DNA from 2 places in the Candidatus Pelagibacter sp. PS_31 genome. Region 2 is predicted to be linked to the other one. Evidence: riboswitches for the same ligand, from Rfam matches in the RefSeq annotation. Region 2 holds a riboswitch; the other holds the start of a gene.

Region 1 (10,229 bases), 120 kb from region 2:
AAGTGGTAAAAGTATTGATGTTGGGTAGCAACCAGGACATCCAATAATATTAAATTTCTGTAATTTGTCACCATTGATTTCTGGTAATGAATAAATTGATTTTTTAATATTTTTGACAGATCTATGTTTTTGTTTGTACCATTTTAGATAATTTGATGCTTTATTAAGTCTAAAGTCTGCAGCTAAATCAATTAATATATTGTGTTTTAATAAATCATTTGAAATATCTTGTGCTTCACCATTAGGTAGAGCTGTAAAAACAAGGTCTATGTTTTTTAAAAGTTCTTTATTGTATCTAATAATTTTAGGTAATTTTTTTGAACTTAATGATTTTTCATAACTAGAGATATTTTTTCCAACAGAGGTATTACCACAAAGATATTTAATGTTAACATTGCTGTGTTTAACTAATAATTTAATTAATTGAACACCAATATAACCAGTTGATCCAGCAACTAAAACATTAAGCTTAGGCATTTTTTTATTATAACAGTTTAGAGTTAAAAAAGAATTATCTTTTCGAGAATTGGAAGCTTCTTCTTGCTTTTCTACGACCAGGTTTTTTTCTTTCAACCGATCTAGAGTCTCTAGTATTAAGCTTTTCTGTCTTAAGTACTGCTCTATTCTCTGAATCAAATAAGATTAATGCTTTAGCAATACCATGAACCATTGCACCAGCTTGACCAGTATGTCCACCACCTGCTACACTACATCTTACATCATAATCAGTGGCTTGGTTTATAATCTCAAATGGTCTTGTGATTTGCATTTTGTGACTTCCGCTAGTGAAATACTCATCCATAGTTCTGCCATTAACGTAAATTTTGCCAGTACCTTTTTTCACCCAAATTTTTGCAATAGATTTTTTTCTTCTACCAGTTGCGTATTTACTATCTTTAAAATCTAATTTAATTTTAGGTTTTTTTGTAGATACTTTATTTGGTGTAGCTGCTGTTTCCATATTAATTTCTTATTAGATTTTTACTGTTTAATTTACCTAGGTCTAAAAGTTTTGGGTTTTGTGATGCATGAGGGTGTTCTTCACCAGCATAAATTTTTACTTTAGTTAATTGTTTTCTTCCTAGAACTCCACCAGGTAACATTCTTTTAATAGCTAATTTTAATGTCTCGCCAGGTTTATTTTTTTCTAATAATTTTTCAGGAGTAATTTCTTTAATTCCACCTGGGTGACCAGTATGTCTATAATATTTTTTATCTTTAAATTTTTTTCCTGTGAACTTTGCTTGTTCAACATTTTTAACAACAACAAAATCACCATCATCCATATGAGGTGTAAAAGTTGTTTTATTTTTTCCTCTAACAATCATAGCGATAATAGAAGCTAATCTGCCAACTACAGCATTTTTAGCATCAATCTCAAACCAGTTACTGTTTAAATCACCACTTTTTAGAAATTTTGTCATTGTGCGAGGATTAATACTATTATTAGATATAATGTCAATTTTATATTTCCCTTGCAATATCTTGCTTAAATGATATTTCTATATAGCCGATTTGTTCCTATTGCAGGCTAGTTATTGCTAAAAAGGATTTTTTACCCACATTATCGGTAGGCGCATTTGAACTGTATTGTACGCCTTGCATAAAGCAAAAGTACTAAAAAAGGAGTATTAAGATGAGTACAAAAAGACAAAACCCTGAGACTATAGCTATACATGGTGGTGATTATAGAAGCGATCCAACAACCAAAGCAGTAGCAGTTCCAATTTATAGAACAACATCGTATCAATTTGATAGTACTGAACATGCTGCGAATTTGTTTGCTCTTAAGGAATTTGGAAATATTTATACAAGAATAATGAATCCAACAAATGATGCTCTTGAAAAAAGAGTTGCTTCATTAGAAGGAGGATTAGCCTGTTTAACAGTAGCATCTGGACAAACCGCATCAACTTTTGCAATTTTAAACGTTGCACAAGCCGGAGATAATATAGTCAGCTCTACGGATTTATATGGAGGTACTATTTCGTTATTCACGCATACATTAAGTAAACTTGGTATTGAGGTTAGATATGCAGACCCTTCTGACCCAAAAAACTTTGAAAAAGCTGTTGATGATAAAACTAGAGCTTTTTATGGTGAGACTTTACCAAATCCTTATTTGAGAGTTTTTCCAATTAAAGAAGTTTCTGATATTGGTAAAAAATACAATATACCATTAATAATGGACAACACAGCTGCCCCTGTAATTTGCAAACCTTTAGAACATGGTGCTGCTGTAGTAGTTTATTCATTAACAAAATATATAGGTGGTCACGGTACAGTTGTAGGTGGAGCTTTAGTTGATGGAGGTAATTTTGATTGGACAGCTGATCCCAAAAGACAACCTTTATTTAACGAACCTGACGCAAGTTACGGTGGAGCTATATGGGGAAAAGTGGTTCCAGAATTAACTGGGGCTAATGTTTCTTTTGCAGTAAGAGCGCGGGTTACATTGCTAAGAGATCTTGGTTCTGCCCTATCACCTGACAATGCATTTGGAATTATTCAAGGGCTTGAAACAGTTGCTCTTAGAATGAAACAACACTGCTCAAATGCATCAAAAGTTGTTGACTATTTAAAGAAAAATAAAGAAGTAACAAGAGTAATCTATCCAACAGAACATGAGGGTAAAATTGCTGATCGTGCTAAAAAATACCTAAATGAAGGAAATGGTGGTTTAGTTGGTATAGAGCTCAAAGGTGGTATTGAAGCAGGTAAGAGATTTATCGAGTCTTTAAAAATGTTTTATCATGTTGCAAATATTGGAGATGCAAGAAGTTTAGCAATTCATCCTGCAACAACAACTCATAGTCAGTTAACAGAAAAAGAATTGTTAGCCTCAGGTGTAACTCCTGGATACGTAAGATTATGTATTGGTATTGAGCATATAGATGACATTATTGAGGATTTAGACCAAGCTTTAAATAAATCTTCTAAAGGGAATTTGAAAGCAGTTAGTTAGAGTTTTTATATAATATCAAAAAATAAGAACTCAAAACTAATATTGAACCTAGCTGGTGTAGTGAAGCGTATGTAATCTCTACACCAGAAATCAAAGTTATAATTCCTAAAAAAATTTGAAACAAGATAGCAACATCAAAAAATAATACATATTTAAAATCATATTGTTTTTTAAAATAGATAAAATTTAAAATAATTATAAAAAATAAAAGCAAATATGCAGTTGATCTATGCAAAAATTGAATAATTGATGGGTTGTTAAATAATTGAGTAGTAATTAAATCACCATAACTAACATCATTTGGAAAAAAACCACCATTCATATCAGGCCATGAATTATAGATGAGACCACCATCTAAACCTGATAAAAAAGCACCCAATACAATCTGCAAAACTATCAATTTAAGTATAAATAATAAAAATAAATTTGGAATTTTATTTTCAAATTTTTTAATTTTATGAATATCTAAAATATACCAAAAAATTAAACATAAAATAAATAAAGCCAAAGATAAATGAATGCTAAGTCTAAAGTGACTAACGTCATTATTTTCAATTAATCCGCTAGATACCATATACCAACCAATGAACCCCTGAAGACACACAAGAAAAAAAATCCAATAATATTTATTAGAATAATGCAGGGTTTTTTTAAAATAGAGAGTGAAGAAAAGCAAAGGCACTAAAGTAAACAAACCTACAAATCTTGCTAACAATCTATGAGCATACTCCCAATAAAAAATCACTTTAAATTCATCTAAGGACATGCCGTAGTTAATATTTTTATATTCAGGAATTTTTTTGTACTCTGAGAAATAAAAATTCCACTCATTAATATTCATAGGTGGGAGTATTCCAGTAAAGAGCTCCCAGGCTGTGATTGATAAACCAGAGTCTGTTAGTCTAGTAAGACCACCGACAGCTACCATAAGAACAATTAATGAAAATAAAGTTATTAACCACAATTTCAAATATTTTATATAGTTGTCGCTATTTACAAACATAAATTATACTTATAATAATTATCTTAATAACCAATTGAATAAATGTCGCCTACAAATAAAAAAAAACTAAATCAGATTAGAATTAAGCTTGATAAACTTGATAATGATTTACTTAAATTAATCAAAAAAAGATCTTCTCTAGTCAATGAAGTGCTAAAAGTAAAAATACATAAAAAAGAAATAATTGATCAAAAAAGGATCAATTTTATACTTAAAAAAATTAAAAAAAAATCAATACAAACTAATATTGACCCAAAAATCACTAATAGAATTTGGAAAAATATGATTTGGTCTTTTATTGATTACGAAAAAAGAAATTTTAGAAAAAAATAATACTATTTACTGTGTGGAGGTAATTTTTTTTCCACAAACATTTCATGTTTTCTTGTAGAAGGGTTATATTTCTTTGCAGACAATTTAACTTTAGCTTTTTCACCACCCGCAGGTTTTTTAACATAATAAAAAAAAGGACTATCAGGTTTAGCCTCTGGTACTAATCTAACTTTAACGTGCGTTTTTTTTGCCATTTTATTTTAAACTTTTTATTTTTTTTATTAAATCAGAAATCTTCTTAAGTTTATTTTTTAAATTATAATCAGCATTTATAGAATTATTTGGTAATTCGTCAAGTTTTAATGATTTATCAGAATTAAGAACTTTTTTAACACCAATAATTGTCATTCCTTGATCTTTGAGTAGATATTTAACTTTTTTTAAAACCTCAATAGTATCATTATTATAATATCTTCTATTACCATTTAAAATTTTTGGCTTAATTTGCTTAAATTCCTTCTCCCAAAATCGAATAGTATGAGTATTCAAGGTTCCTTTTTTTTTGTTTACAAGACCAAGAATTTTAGCTACCTCACCTATTGACTTATAAGCGTCATTATTTTTATGAATCATTCTTAGAATTTACCAAATCTTTAAATTCCTTAGAAGCTTTAAATAAAACGACATCTCTATTAGATATAGTTGTTTGTTCTTTTGTTTTGGGGTTTCGTCCAATTCTACTTTTCTTTGCTCTTATAGAAAAAGTACCAAATTTAGAAAGCTTTAATTTTTTTTCTATTTTTAAATTGTCTACTATTGTGATTAGAAAATCATCAATCAAATTTTCAGATATATTTTTTGAAAAACCAATTTGCATATAAATTGAATTTATAAGATCTTTTTTTGTTAAGTTGGTTCTTTGCATTAACTTATGTTGTTTCTTATCTTTTCTATTAAATTTCCAGTGACAATTCTAGTGCAAACACTTAATGAGTTTGAAAAGCCTATATAATCTGTTCCACCATGGCTTTTAATAACAGGAGAATCTAAACCTATGAAAATTGCACCATTATAAAGTCTTGGATCTAATCTTTCTTTAAATTTTTTTAAATTTGAAATATTTAGTAAAGATGAAATTTTACCAATAATATTACCTGTCATGGCTTTCTTTAATTCACTTGTAATAAAATTTGCAGTACCTTCGGCTGTCTTCAAAGCAATATTTCCAGTAAATCCATCAGCAACGATAACATTTACATCGCCATTCATTAACTGATTACCTTCTATATAACCCTTAAACTCAAAGTCAGTGTTATTTCTTTGATTTAATTGTTGGTAAGTTTCTTTGATAATCTCATTACCTTTAATTTCTTCAGAACCTATATTTAATAAAGCAACTTTAGCGGTATCATCAGGATATAACGATTTAAATAACGAAGATCCCATTATAGAAAAATCAATTAAATTTTTTGGACTACATTCGATATTAGCTCCCAAATCTAGCACAACACTCATATTCTTTTTATTTGGCCATAAAGCAGAAAGAGCTGGTTTATCAATGTTTTCAATCATATTTAGATTAAGTTTTGAAATAACAAGTAATGCTCCAGTGTTACCAGCAGAAATAACTATGTCAGATTTTTTTTCTTTAACACTTTGTATGGCTAACCACATACTAGTGTTTTTTCCTCTTTTGGCTCCTTCTAAAGGACTATCAGTTCCTTTAACCAAATCTTTAGTGTGAATTATTTCATATGAAGATGTGGGTAATTGATCATTTATATAATTTCTGATTTTTTCCTTATCACCAAAAATTTGATAAAAAGTATTAGTGTTACTTTTATAATGATGATTAATTCCATCAATAATTTTTTTTGGTGAATTATCTCCACCCATTGCATCAACTGCAATTTTTATTATTTTGCTCATTTAATTTTGGACTTTTATTCCTTAGAATCTAAAACTTGTCTACCTCTATACATGCCTGTTTTTAGGTCTAAGTGATGAGATAATCTGTATTCTCCAGATTTCTTGTCCTCAACAATATTGGTAGATTTGAACTTCATATTCTGAGCTCTTCTCATTCCAGTTCTTGACGGTGATTGTTTTCGTTTAGGTACAGCCATAATAAAATTACTGCTTAACTACACCTTTTATATAAGAATTTAAAGTATTATTTTTTAAATTTAACCTATAATCTTCAAAATATTTAACTAAATACTCAATATTAGATGAATTATCTAAAAAATTTACCAAAATAGAGTTTCGAGATTCAATATCTAATTCATCCCAACTGTGAATTTTGTCTATCATTCCATAAAATAAGTTTAGGTAATCTTTCATTTTTTTATTAATTGATTGGTCACCATAACCAATTTCCCTGATGCTTAATTCAACTTGTCTGAAGGTAAAATCATAAATCTCTTGTAGTATTTTTTTATCATTATTTTTCTTATAAACATTCAAAAAGAAAGCAAAATGCAGTAAAAAAAAAATCAATCTATCAGAAAAAGTATCCTGATTTTTAAAATCCCTATACAAATCTTTATTTCTAGTTAATTTAACTAAATTGTTGTAAATATTTAAATATTCTCTGCTCATGAAAAATTATTTTTATTTAATTGTTATTTTTTTATTTATTTCAAATTGTACATTAAATAAAGTTATAAAACATCACGGAGTACATTTTTTAGATAAGAAGAATGAAAAACTTATAATTGGTAAAACAAATAAAAACGATATAATTGAACTTTTAGGGCCCCCTTCAACAAAAGGGGCTTTTAATCAGGAATTATGGATTTATATGGAAATACAAACTAGCTCCTCAAAACTATCAAATTTAGGGAAAAAAGAATTGTTAAAAAATAACATCTTACTATTGGATATTGATAACAGAGGAGTTTTATCAAAAAATGTTTTTTTTACTAAAGAAGACATGAACTATATAAAATTTTCTGAAGACACAACTCAAATGAGTTATTCTAAAAATAATTTTATATATGAATTTTTGTACTCAGTAAGACAAAAAATAAACGACCCTCTTGGTAAAAAAAAAATAAATTAATTTAACCAGCAATCACCGCCAACAATAGCAAAGCCACAATATTTGTAATTTTAATCATTGGATTAACAGCAGGACCGGCAGTATCTTTGTAAGGATCTCCAACAGTGTCACCTGTTACGGCAGCTTTGTGTGCTTCAGAACCTTTTCCACCGTGATTTCCGTCCTCAATATACTTTTTTGCATTATCCCAAGCACCACCACCCGCAGTCATTGAAACAGCTACAAATAAACCTGTAATAATTACACCTAACAACATTGCACCTACAGCAGCTAGAGCAGCAACTTGACCGCCTATAGCTAGTATTACAAAGTATAAAACAATAGGAGAAAGAACTGGCAATAACGAAGGTATAATCATTTCTCTAATTGCAGCTAAAGTTAATAAATCTACTAATTTAGCATAATCAGGTTTTTGTTTACCCTTCATGATACCTGGATATTTTTTAAATTGTCTTCTTACTTCAACAACCACTGCACCACCTGCTCTACCAACAGCTTGCATACCCATTGATCCAAATAAATATGGAAGCATTCCACCAATTAATAAACCAACTACAACGTAAGGATTTGATAAATCAAAAGTTACAACAATTCCTTCAAGCTTTGAACCTGCTACACCTGAAAAGTGCTTGATGTCCTCAACATAAGCTGCAAATAATACTAGAGCACCTAAGCCTGCTGAACCTATAGCATAACCTTTAGTAACAGCTTTAGTCGTATTACCTACTGCATCTAATGCATCAGTAGTTTTTCTAACACTATTTGGTAATTTAGCCATTTCAGCAATACCACCAGCATTATCTGTTACAGGACCATAAGCATCAAGCGCAACAACCATACCTGCTAATGCAAGCATTGTAGTTACTGAAATAGCGATACCATAAAGACCTGCGATTGAATTTGTTGCTAATATGCCCGCAACAATAATTAAAGCTGGTACTGCAGTAGCTTCCATAGAAACAGCTAAGCCTTGAATAACATTTGTTCCATGACCAGTTGTAGAAGATTTAGCAATACTTCTTACTGGTCTGTATTCAGTACCAGTGTAGTATTCAGTAATCCAAATTAATAGTCCAGTAATAACTAAACCAATTATTCCACAATAATACAAACTCATACCAGTAAAGCTTTTACCATTAACAGTATATTCGCTTGCAAATCCAATTACATAATCAGTAACAGGGTATAAAATTATTAATGAAGAAACAGCAGAAACTACAAACCCTTTATATAAAGCATTCATAACATTTTTACTTTTTCCAAGTTTAACAAAGAAAGTTCCTAAGATTGATGTTAAAATACAAGCACCACCAATAGTTAGAGGATAGATCATCATATTTAAATCACCATAAAAAAATATCGAAGAAAGAACCATTGTTGCAACAATTGTTACAGCATAAGTTTCAAATAAATCTGCTGCCATACCAGCACAATCACCAACGTTATCTCCAACATTGTCAGCAATTACAGCTGGATTTCTAGGATCATCTTCTGGAATACCTGCTTCAACTTTACCAACTAAGTCAGCACCAACATCAGCACCTTTTGTAAAAATTCCACCACCTAATCTTGCAAAAATTGATATTAAAGAAGCACCAAAGCCTAATGCAACTAATGCATTAACAACTTCTCTGTCATCAATACCTACTTTTAATAAAAAATAGTAATAAACTGCAATTGCAAGCAAAGCTAATCCAGCAACTAACATTCCAGTTACAGCACCTGATTTAAATGCAACAGCAAGACCGCTTGCTAAACCTTTTCTTGATGCTTCAGCAGTTCTAACGTTAGCTTGAACAGAAACTAACATTCCAACATAACCAGCTATACCTGATAATGTAGCACCAATAAAATAACCTAAACCAACTAATGGACTGAACACAAAGCAAATAATAACTAAAACAACAACTCCAACCACGGCAATTGTTTTATATTGTCTTGCTAAATAAGCCTTAGCACCAATTTGAATTGCTGATGCTATTTCTTGCATCTTGGCATTTCCTGCACTTGAATTAAGGATATTCATTCCTGTAAAAAAACCATAAACGATTGAAAGAGATCCAGCTGCTATGGTAAATAATAATATTGTTTCTATTAGTGAGTTCATTTTGCCTTTGGTTGTTTGGTTGTTAAATTTTATTCTTTAAAGTCCGGACAATACAAAAAAAGCAATAAAAGGCAATATTTAACTTTTTAAAACTTATGAAAATAACCTTTATTTTTAAGGGTAATTTGCCGATTTTCATTATCTACAATGGATGATTTTTTAACATGGCTTTGAATTGTGCCAATTTTAGTTAGCTTAACTCTACAATTAGTAGCTATTTTTCTTATGATTCTCATCTTATTTTTAGAAGCTGTAAATAAGACCTGATAATCATCACCATTAGAAATGTAATTAATCTTAGATAGTTTTTTAAGAGCAAGTATCTTCTTTAGGTTACTTGAAATTGGAATATCTTTTAAAAAAATTTTATAAGATAATTTCTGATTATTAATCATTTTATCAAGGTCCGCTATAAGTCCATCAGATATATCAATTGAGGTATTGGCAAACTTTTTAATTTGATCAATTAATTTTAATTGAATATTTGGCATAAAATATTGATTAGTAAAATATTTTTTTAATCTTGAATTAAGCTTAATTTTATTTTTTAAAACTAATAGCCCTAAATAGCTGTCTCCTATATTTCCAGAGACATATACATCATCATAAAGTTTAGCTTTGTTTCTATAGATAATATTATCGGCAAAACCTATTGAAGTAATTGTAAAACTTAACTTGTTAGAAAAAACTGTATCTCCACCACTTAAAAATATTTTATATTTATTTTGTTCTTGATTAAGTGATTTGCTGATTTTTGATAAATTTAATTTAGAAAAACTTTTTTTATTACCAGAACCAGAAATAAAATAATATTTTG
Region 2 (10,229 bases):
TAAAGGAGCTTCACTAATTGAGACTAACTTTACTAACAGTAATCTTTTTGAAGCAGATTTAACGGGTGCTAATATTTTAAATGCTACTTTTGAAGGCGCTAATCTTAATAACGCAGTTTGGATTGATGGAACTAAATGTTTACTAGGTTCTATTGGTAAATGTAATAAATAAAAAATTCTTAAGAATTATTTTATAGGCTTAATTTTTTGATTAATAACGAGCACTGCTCCAATTATTAAAATAGGTAAACCTATTATTAAATCTTGTTGCCATTCTAAGTTTTCAAATATTGTTGAGATTAATAAAGCAAGTACAGGCATCACAACTCCTACATAACCCGCTCGACCAGCTCCAACTTTTTCTAATAATCTTAAATAAAAAATAAAAGCAAATATCGAGCCAACTATTGATAGATAAGCAAGGGATGTGATATAACTGAAGCTATATTCAAATAATAATTCAGTGCCTTTTATCTGAGTGATTAATAGTGTGACTAGTGAACCATAAAGCATTGAATACGCAAGTGTTGGTATTAATGAAAAGTTGTTATTTAAGTTTCTTTGGTGAACCATATTTCCTGTTGATGCAGAAAATGTACCAAGTAAGGCTAAAAATAATCCAACATGCGTTCCATTAGCAAAGCTGAAATTGAAAATCTCATCATTAAAGATGATAATAATTCCAATCATCCCAATACTTGCTCCAAGTAAAGTTTTTAAAGAAGGTTTCTTTTTAAAGTAAAAGCCTTCTCCTAAAATATTCATAATAACCACCGTTGAAAAGACAACTGCTGGAAATGCGCTTATTAAATAAGTGTTTGATAGATAAAAGAAAACATAGTTTAGTGAGTAGAGACAAACACCAAAGAGTAAAAACCAAAGATGCTGATTAAAAGAAAACTTAAGATTTTTCTTCTTATAAATTAAATAAACAAAAATAACTATTGCAGCTATCAAAAATCTATAAAACACCGATACTAATGGATCAACGTAACCTAATTGAAACTTGATGACATACCAAGTAGGGGACCAGCAAAAAAGTGTGACAATAAATAAGAAAAAATTGTTCATTATTAAGGACTATAATCAATCAATCTTAAAAAAATATAAGATTAATCTAACAATTTTTAATATATAAATTTATTAGTTATGAAAAAAATACTTCTAATTTTAACTCTACTTATATCATTAAGTAGCTTTTCTTATTCTGACAATCATTATCCAATCACGAGAGATTCTGAATTAATGATTGCTAGAGGTAAAATTGCCTACCAAAATAATTGTGCAAGCTGTCATCAAGTTAATTTGTCAGGTGCTGAAAATTGGAAGGGTGTTGATGAAGATGGCCATAGAAAAGCACCACCTTTAAATGGTACAGGACACACTTGGCACCATGATGATGAAACACTACATAAAATTATTAAGTATGGTTTAGTTGGAATAATTAGTGACTATGAAGGAAAAATGGGTGGTTTTGGAGATAAATTAAATGACAAAGATATAGATTCAGTTTTAGCCTATATTAAAAGTTTTTGGCCAGATGATTATTACAAACATCAAATAAATTTAAGTAAATAAATTAAATGGCAACTGATACATTTCATTGGTCGTGTAAACACACGTGGCGAAAAAGTGCTAAGAATACGATGTGGTGTGTTATCGGTTGTGCAATTGGTGACTTTGGAACCATACTATTTTTTCAGTTAAGTAAAATTCCTTTTCCAGTATTAGGTATTATGACTTTAGCAATCATAAATGGTTTATTAACCAGCATTATGCTTGAAACTTTTATTTTAATGAGACAAAATTTTAAATTAATTAATGCTTTAAAGACCGCCTGTGGAATGAGTTTCATCTCAATGGTTAGTATGGAAATTTCAATGAATGCTACAGATTATTTTTTAACTGGTGGAGCGATGCTAACTTGGTGGGTGGTACCTATTATGTTAACTGCGGGATTTTTAACACCATGGCCTTATAATTATTGGAGACTTAAAAAATTCAATCAAGCCTGTCATTAAATATTAAATGGTTACAACTTCTGAAATTATATTAGCAATTATTATTGTTGCCTTATCTGTTGTTATGCCTATCTATTATTATTACCAAAGGAAGAAAAACCCTAAGCAAGATAATAAAGCTCAAGATAACCCTGAGATTAAAAATTATATTGATAGAATTAATGAAATTACCCGTAAAAAACATAAATGAAAAAACGTTTATCAGGGTGCAGTGAGTGTGGAGATGATACAGCCATCTTAACACAAGTAAGCTCAGGACCAGAGGTGATCTTACTTTGCACAGATTGCTATAATCTTAAACATTCAAACGAAACACAAAACCAAATCAGTTATGAAGAAGAAAAAAGCTAAAAAATTAAAGACTAAAAAATCTGCACCTAATTTCTACGGTCTTGGTAAATTTAATTACCTTATCTTTAAATTTCTCTGTTCACGGTTTAAGCTTAAATAGCTAATACTTGAATTGCTTAGCTTAGATTAAATTATTAAGCCCTAAGCAATAAATTAAATGCTTAGAGCTAATAATTACAATGTTATGTCTTACTTCCTTAAAACCAATTGTTAGGAATAATGATGTAGTGAATTGCAAGTACAATTGCAACTGACACCGTCAATCCTATAGTCATTTTAAGAAAGTCTTTACCAATTAGTGGAAACACATATTTGAATTTATAATCACTATTCATTGATGCGATTGCTAATTCTCTTCCACACAATAGTCCAACAAACACCCAAGTTGTTGACATTGGCAAGTCATTAAGTTCTTTAAAGTAATAAAGAACCGCAGCATAAATAATATTGATTATGGTTGCTGATCTTGCGTACCTTGTGCCAGTTTTTTCTAAGACAACCTTTTGAATAGTTCCACCATGAATGTAGAAGATATAAAAAAGTAGTGCTGTAAAGTAAGCTAGTACAATTAATAATAAGTTAACATCAATTTGTCTTGGAAGATAAACTGCAATGTTAGCTACATCATGAGATAACCAAACCCACCATAACCAAGCAGAAGTTACCCAAACAGAGTTACGCCAAAAGCCAATCCATTTGTCTTCAACTTCATCTAGTTTTTCATTAATAAATTTTGAAATAACGACCCAGCAAATATAAGCAGCCGTTGCAGCTAAACCATAGCCGACAACACTTTTCATAAGCATCTTCTCAAGCACCACCGTTGATGCAAAAGCTGATAAAACTAAGAAGGTTGTTGAAACCGGTATTCCTATTCTTGTTAATATTAGAAGTATTCCTGGTGCCACTGCGTGATACCATTGTATTTCTTGGAAAGGTATTCTTGTTAGTCTGCCGTAAGAGATATCTCCATCATTACTATACCAGCCCCAAGTAATAGCAAGTATCATTACAAATGATGCAGCGCTTGCAAGCGTATACCATTTAAACCATTTTTGTTTTGACGCGATAAAAGTTCCCAATGTCTGAATTGAGTCATTTGCAATAACGCTATATCCCGCTAAAGCAAAGCCTACTATCGTATATATTAAGGTCATTTCCATTTTTCTATTTTCCTATTTTATGTTTTTTTTATTGTTTTTCATTTCGAACGATTCTTAGTCTTAAGGTCGATTTAATAGGTTGGTAAAAATATATCTATAGTTAAGTTTATTAGTTTACTTTGGGGAGAGTTGATTCATCAATCTTTATATTATTCGAAGTTAAAATCTAGCTAGAGAATTTAATAATAAGTTTTAAGAGGAGTTGATTCATCATCATTTATATTAATTAATGATTTTGTCTAGTTGAATAATGACTTAAATTTCATTTAATACAGGATTATAATTAACATAAATATAACACTTAATGAGTTATATGAATTTATTGATAAAAGTATTTAAAAGATTCTCTATTACAAAAATTCTTAACCAATCTTATTATTTCATTAAGTAATAATCGTCCTAGATATAGACACCCGATTTAGGACTTGTTAAGGTCTGATTATGAAAGGTTATAGATTTATTACAAGTGACGACACTTCAGAATTTTGCCATCGTGTCACGGAGGCCATATCCAATGGATGGAAATTGTATGGTGAACCCAAAATGACTTTTGATAAAAAAAGAGGGGTCATGCGTTGTGCTCAAGCAGTTATAAAAAATTCACCTCAGAAGAAGTATTCCAAAAAGATGAAGCTATCATCGATATAAATGGCAGATCAGATATTACCCTTTGTTTATATGCTAGGGATACTCTTATTAGTACTCCCAGCTTTTCTACAATCTAATTCTAAATTAAAGCAATTCTTAACTAATCTTAGTATTTGGATTGTCATTATTCTCATAATTTTAACTATTATTTATTTTTTCAATTGACAGTTTGAGAGAAAGTTGATTATATTTAGTTGCGCTGATTTAAGTTAAATTGCAGAGCGCGTTATAAATCCTGCTAAAGCGACGCTTCAACCACCGCTTTAGTCAGGTGGTTTTTTTTTATCTTTCATAAAATTAAACCGGGCAGTTGAACCATATTGTGCGCCCTGCATTTGCTTAAGCACTAAAAAGGAGAAAAGAGGCCTATGGATTTAACCCTCTTGTTATTTTGTGACCTTTTTTCTCCACAAAACTCGGAGAAAAAAAATGAGCACAAATAGATTAAAAGAAAGATTAGATAAAGGACCTGTTATATGTGCAGAAGGTTTTTTATTTGAAATAGAAAGACGTGGGTACATGTCATCAGGGGAGTTTGTTCCAATGGTGTCATTAGATCATCCTGAAGTTTTAGAGAACTTACATAGAGAATTTCAACACGCAGGATCTGATGTAGTTGAGGCCTTTACTTATAATGGACACAGAGAAAAAATGCGTGTTATTGGTAAAGAAGAACTTCTTGAACCACTAAATCGTTCAGCATTAAAAATTGCTAAAAAAGTAGCACTAGATACTCCTAAAGGATCAAAACCAAATTTGATGGCAGGTAATATTTCAAATTCAAATATCTGGAAACATAATGATCCACAATCTCAAAAAGAAGTTGAAGGAATGTTTACAGAGATGATTGGTTGGGCCGTTGAAGAAGGTGCTGATATGTTAATTGGTGAAACTTTTTATTATGCTGAAGAAGCTTTTAAAGCTTTAGAAGTTATGAAAAAAACAGGTTTACCAACTGTATTAACCATATCTCCAATGGGTGAAAATAAAATGAGAGATGGAAAATCAGTTGTTGATACTTGTAAAGAGCTAGAGCAATTAGGGGCCGATGTTGTTGGTTTAAATTGTTTTAGAGGACCTGCTACTATGTTTCCTTTTTTAAAAGAAATTAGAAAAGCAGTTAAATGTCATGTTGGAGCTTTACCTATTCCTTATAGAACCAGTGAAGATTACCCAACATTTTTTAATCTACCAGATCGAAGCAATTGTCAGTGTCCATCACCTCATGGAAGAACGTTTCCAACAGCATTGGATCCACACTTTTGTAATAGATATGAAATAGGTAAATTTGCAAAAGATGCTTATGAGCTAGGTATTAATTACCTTGGAGTATGTTGTGGAGCAAACCCAATGTTGATTAGGGAAGTTGCTGAGTCAATTGGTTTAACTGTTCCAGCAAGTAAATATCGAGAGAACATGGAAAATCATTTTATGTATGGAAAAAATAAAAGAATTCCAAAACATATGACTGAATATGGAGACAAAGCGTAAATAAATTAAGAAGGGCATTTAACTAAATTGTGCGCCTGACATATGTCGAAGCACTAAAACAGGAGAAAACAAATGAGTAACAATCTAAAAGAAACAATAAGTAATCTACAGAAGGATTTTACAGCCAACCCCAAAAATGCTTTGGTCCAATATGAAAGCAACTCAATTCTTAAAGAAGGACTTCAATCTGTAGTCACTCTTAGAGAGCATAAATTAGTTGTTGATGAACCCAAAAGTTTTGGTGGTAAAGACGAAGGTCCAAGCCCAGTAGAGTTAATATTAGCAGCGTTAGCAACGTGTCAGGAGATAACCTATAAAGCATTTGCTACAGCAGCGGGTATTAATATTGAGAGTGTTAGTGTTAAATTAAAAGGTGAATTAGATCTTCAGGGTTTTTTAGCTTTAAATAAAAACACTAGACCTGGCTTTCAATCCATCTCTGGTACTGTTGATATTAAATCTTCATCACCAAAAGCTGAAATAGATAAATTGATTGATACGGTAAATACACATTGCCCGGTATTAGATATTTTATCAAAAGGAGTTCCTATTAAATTGTTTCAAAAGGTTTCTTCAAGTTCTAATAATAAAGAGCACATAGAGCAAAGAGTAAGTGCTGCTTAACTAATCTAATTTAAGCCCTATGAAAATAGGGCTTAAGTCTTTTAAGTTCATTTCAAATCCTAAAAAATTAGAAGTTTGACTAGAATTAAGTATTAATTGCGTGCTAGGGTCTTGTTAATGAAAAATATTTATCATTCTGATATTTATCAATTTAACACCCCAGTTAGTAGTTATTGGGAAGATCATTCAAGCGAAAATTTAAATCTAGATAAACTTAATAAAGATGTCAGCTCAGAAATTGTTGTAATAGGTGGAGGGTACACTGGTTTATCCTGTGCAATTAATTTAATAGAAAATCATAATTTAGAGGTCATTTTAGTTGAAGCTGGAAAAATAGGTTGGGGGGCTTCATCTCGTAATGCAGGTTTTTGTTGTCTGCCACCAAGTAAGATGTCTTTTAAAAAGATGCAATCTATTTACGGCAATGATGAAACTAAAAAATTCTTTAAAAACTCTGTTGACGGCTCAAATTATACAAAAGACATTATACAAGAATATAATATTGATTGTGATGTAACGGGGGATAGTAATTACGTAGTCGCCCATCACCCAATTAAGTTTAAAGATATTAAAGAACAAGCCAAAGCTTACAAAGAAGAGTTTGGTATTGAAACTGAAATTTATTCAAAAGAAGACTTTGATAAAATTGGCCATGGGGGCACAGAGCAATTTGGAGCTTTTTCATATAAACCTGGTTTTGCAATCAATCCTCTTAAATTTGTTAATGGCATTGCAAAATACGCTTTATCTAAACAATTAAAAATCTTCGAGCACACTAAAGTGGATAAAATTGATAAAGATAAGGGTGCTTATATTTTAAGGACGAAAGAAGGATCTATTCGTTCAAAAAAAATAGTCGTTGCAACAAACGGGTTCTATCAAGAAGGCTTAATCCCAGAGATGAATTCAAGAATTTTACCAGTAATTTCAAATATTATTGTCACCAGAGTCTTAACGAAGCAAGAAATTGACCAACATAATTTTAAAACATTTTCACCAATAGCTAATACTAAAAATCTTTTATATTATTATCGAAAGTTACCTGACAACCGAATTTTATTTGGCACTAGAGGAGATTTAAGTGGCAGTGATCAATCTAATTTAAATATGTCTAAGAAAATGGAAAAATTTTTAAAAGATATTTTTCCTAAATGGAAAGATATTAATATTGATTATAATTGGCGGGGATTAATTGCTTTATCTCAAAAATTAACTCCCTCCATTGGTAAAATTGATAATGAAGAGATTTATTATGGATTTGGTTATAATGGGGTTGGAGTGAGTGCTGCTCCTTGGACTGGAAAACAATTGTCTAAGTTAGTATTATCAAACAGTAAAGAGTTAGATATTTCAAAAATTTACAAAGGATTACCTAAGAAGTTTATCTTCCCCCAGTTAAGAACGTTTTATTTTAGATTAGCGGTGTGGTTTTATGCAATTAAAGACAGATTTAATATTTAAGAAAATATATGATAAAAGTTAATTTATGAATGTATTTATAATTTTATCAGTATTGGTAATTGTTGTTGGGGTTATTTTACTAGTTGCATCACCTGCTGCGTTATTTACTTTAAATTGGAAAGAAAAGTCAGGAAAAGACAAATTTCTAATGTTCTTATTTTATGGTATTTTGGTTTATATAATAAATATCATTTTTTGGATTATTAAATAAAAATATTACCCATTCTCAGGATCTCTTTATCCTTATTTAGTATTAGTTAGTTACTCCATCTAGACACCTGATTAGAGGTTTGATAAACTTAAATAGCTTGATTATTAAAACCCTATTTAATTGTAAGAACAATTTTACCTTTGGTTCGACCTTCTGCTAGTTTTCCAAAAGCTTCTGAAGCCTGTTCCATTGGATATGTACTATCAATGACAGTTTTAATGGTGCCCTGACTAATTAATGTTACAAGTTCTGTTAGCATTGCTCCATCAGGTGACATGAAAAACCATTCAAAGTTTACACCGTATTTTTTAGCAAGGTTTTCAGTATCTTGACCCTTAATAGAAATCAGAGTACCTCCCTTTTTTAAAATCTTGAAAGACTTAGTAAGCACATCACCCCCGATCATATCAAAGACTAAATCATACTCAGATAACTCATCTTCAAATGACTGAGCGGTATAATCAATTATTAGATCAGCTCCCAAACTTTTAACTAGTTCAGTATTTTTAGAACTTGTAGTCGTTGCAACTGTTGCCCCAAAATGTTTTGCAATTTGGATGGCAAGTGTTCCAACACCCCCTGAACCAGCGTGGATTAACACTTTGTCACCTTGCTTAATATTACCTTTCGTAACTAATGCCTGCCATGCTGTCAAACCCGCTAGTGGGATAGATGCCGCCTCTATATGGCTTAGATTTTCTGGTTTAATAGCAAGTTCATTTTCTTGGATACGAGCGAATTCAGCAATAGAGCCAGCGTCTTCTTGATTGGGACGAGCAAACACTTCATCACCAACTTTGACATTAAGTACATCTTTACCAACCTCGACTACTTTGCCTGAAACATCGTAGCCCATAACGTGGGGAAAGCTAAGCTCTAGCATTTCTTTTAGATAACCTGCATGTAGAATATTATCGATCGGATTAATGCTAGCAGCATGTACTTCTACTAGGACAGACTTATCTTGAAGTTTTGGCTTTTCAATATCAATAATTTCAATATTGGCAGTATAATCTTTATAAACGACAGCTTTCATTGTGAATCCTTTTTAATTAAATAACTTTTTAAGATTTATTAAAACGTAAAGAAAGCTATGTAGTGTATATTTTATTAAATAACAATCATTCCATCACCTAGACACCTGATTTGAATATTGGTAGGGTTGGATGGTGAGTGATATTTTTCCAAAAGGATCGGCATGGATGAACGGTGAATTCATTCAACTTTCTGAAGCTAAAATTCCTATTTTAGATTGGGGTTTTCTAAGATCTGATGCCACATATGATGTTGTCCATGTTTGGAAGGATAGATTTTTTCAATTAGATAAACATATTGATCGTTTTTTTAAATCAACAGAAAAACTGAGAATGCCATGCAGACTTAGTCGTGAAGAAATAAAAAAAATATTAGCAGGCTGTGTTAAAAAAGCTGATCTTGAAGACTCTTATGTTGAAATGATACAAACAAGAGGAATGTCTCCAAACTTTGTTAGAGATCCTCGTAAAGCGACACCACGTTTTATGGCTTTTGCAGTACCCTTTGGTTGGATACTTAAGCCAGAAGATTTTGAAAAAGGATTAGATGTATATTTAACCGATATAACAAGAATTCCTCCAAGTTCAGTTGATCCAACTATTAAAAATTATCATTGGATGGATTTAGTCACCGGTATGCTTGATGCTTATGAAAGAGGACATCATACTGCTTTATTAGTTGATGAGGATAATAATATCTCTGAAGGCCCAGGCTTTAATATTTTCTCTGTTGATGAAAATGGAATTAATACCCCAGACCATGGAGTACTAGAAGGAATTACAAGACAAACCGTTATTGATTTAGCTAAAGAACTAAATATCAAAGTTAATAAAAAATCTATAACGATTGAAATGTTAAAATCATCTAAAGAGTTATTTGCAACCTCAACTGCAGGAGGGGTAATGCCAATAACAAAAGTAAGTGGGGAAAATATTAAACAAGGAACGGTAGGGGATATTACAAGAAAAATTCACAAACTCTATTGGGATAAGCATTCAGATCCTATGTGGAGTACATCTATAAATGACATATTATAAAAAATGAACATTAAACAAGCAGTTATCTTCGTCTTCATTCCATCAACTGGACACCTGATTTAAGGTTTGGTAGGTTTAAATTATGTCTGGACTTGAAATACTATTAGCCATTGAACTTACTTATTTAGCTTACACAATAATTATGGATTTATGATCAAATATATTCTGCCAGCTATAATTATCTTCT

The links. Region 2 has a riboswitch for S-adenosylmethionine ahead of AC5SLN_RS02170 (OsmC family protein). Riboswitches for the same ligand answer to the same signal wherever they lie in the genome.
Region 1: it holds a riboswitch for S-adenosylmethionine, as region 2 does, so the genes downstream of both, AC5SLN_RS02915 (O-acetylhomoserine aminocarboxypropyltransferase/cysteine synthase family protein) here and AC5SLN_RS02170 (OsmC family protein) in region 2, are expected to answer to the same signal.

Annotation. Positions count from the first base shown of each region.
Region 1 covers NZ_CM182069.1:520,536-530,764, reverse strand. The annotation lists gene argC (N-acetyl-gamma-glutamyl-phosphate reductase) at 1-477, opposite strand, end outside; gene rpsI (30S ribosomal protein S9) at 512-961, opposite strand; gene rplM (50S ribosomal protein L13) at 963-1,424, opposite strand; SAM riboswitch class V at 1,564-1,632, shown strand; gene AC5SLN_RS02915 (O-acetylhomoserine aminocarboxypropyltransferase/cysteine synthase family protein) at 1,637-2,965, shown strand; gene AC5SLN_RS02910 (COX15/CtaA family protein) at 2,958-3,968, opposite strand; gene AC5SLN_RS02905 (chorismate mutase) at 4,011-4,301, shown strand; gene AC5SLN_RS02900 (50S ribosomal protein L33) at 4,304-4,495, opposite strand; gene AC5SLN_RS02895 (MerR family transcriptional regulator) at 4,497-4,874, opposite strand; gene AC5SLN_RS02890 (integration host factor subunit alpha) at 4,864-5,166, opposite strand; gene plsX (phosphate acyltransferase PlsX) at 5,166-6,170, opposite strand; gene rpmF (50S ribosomal protein L32) at 6,185-6,367, opposite strand; gene AC5SLN_RS02875 (ubiquinol-cytochrome C chaperone family protein) at 6,375-6,842, opposite strand; gene AC5SLN_RS02870 (hypothetical protein) at 6,841-7,305, shown strand; gene AC5SLN_RS02865 (sodium-translocating pyrophosphatase) at 7,307-9,412, opposite strand; gene thiL (thiamine-phosphate kinase) at 9,499-10,229, opposite strand, start outside.
Region 2 covers NZ_CM182069.1:400,838-411,066, forward strand. The annotation lists gene AC5SLN_RS02125 (pentapeptide repeat-containing protein) at 1-172, shown strand, start outside; gene AC5SLN_RS02130 (DMT family transporter) at 187-1,071, opposite strand; gene AC5SLN_RS02135 (c-type cytochrome) at 1,150-1,578, shown strand; gene AC5SLN_RS02140 (DUF4396 domain-containing protein) at 1,584-2,021, shown strand; gene AC5SLN_RS02145 (hypothetical protein) at 2,029-2,211, shown strand; gene AC5SLN_RS02150 (hypothetical protein) at 2,208-2,372, shown strand; gene AC5SLN_RS02155 (hypothetical protein) at 2,570-3,529, opposite strand; gene AC5SLN_RS02160 (DUF1737 domain-containing protein) at 3,977-4,183, shown strand; SAM riboswitch class V at 4,479-4,543, shown strand; gene AC5SLN_RS02165 (homocysteine S-methyltransferase family protein) at 4,613-5,674, shown strand; SAM riboswitch class V at 5,678-5,742, shown strand; gene AC5SLN_RS02170 (OsmC family protein) at 5,747-6,298, shown strand; gene AC5SLN_RS02175 (NAD(P)/FAD-dependent oxidoreductase) at 6,416-7,759, shown strand; gene AC5SLN_RS02180 (hypothetical protein) at 7,785-7,970, shown strand; gene AC5SLN_RS02185 (NADP-dependent oxidoreductase) at 8,083-9,006, opposite strand; gene AC5SLN_RS02190 (aminotransferase class IV) at 9,137-10,042, shown strand.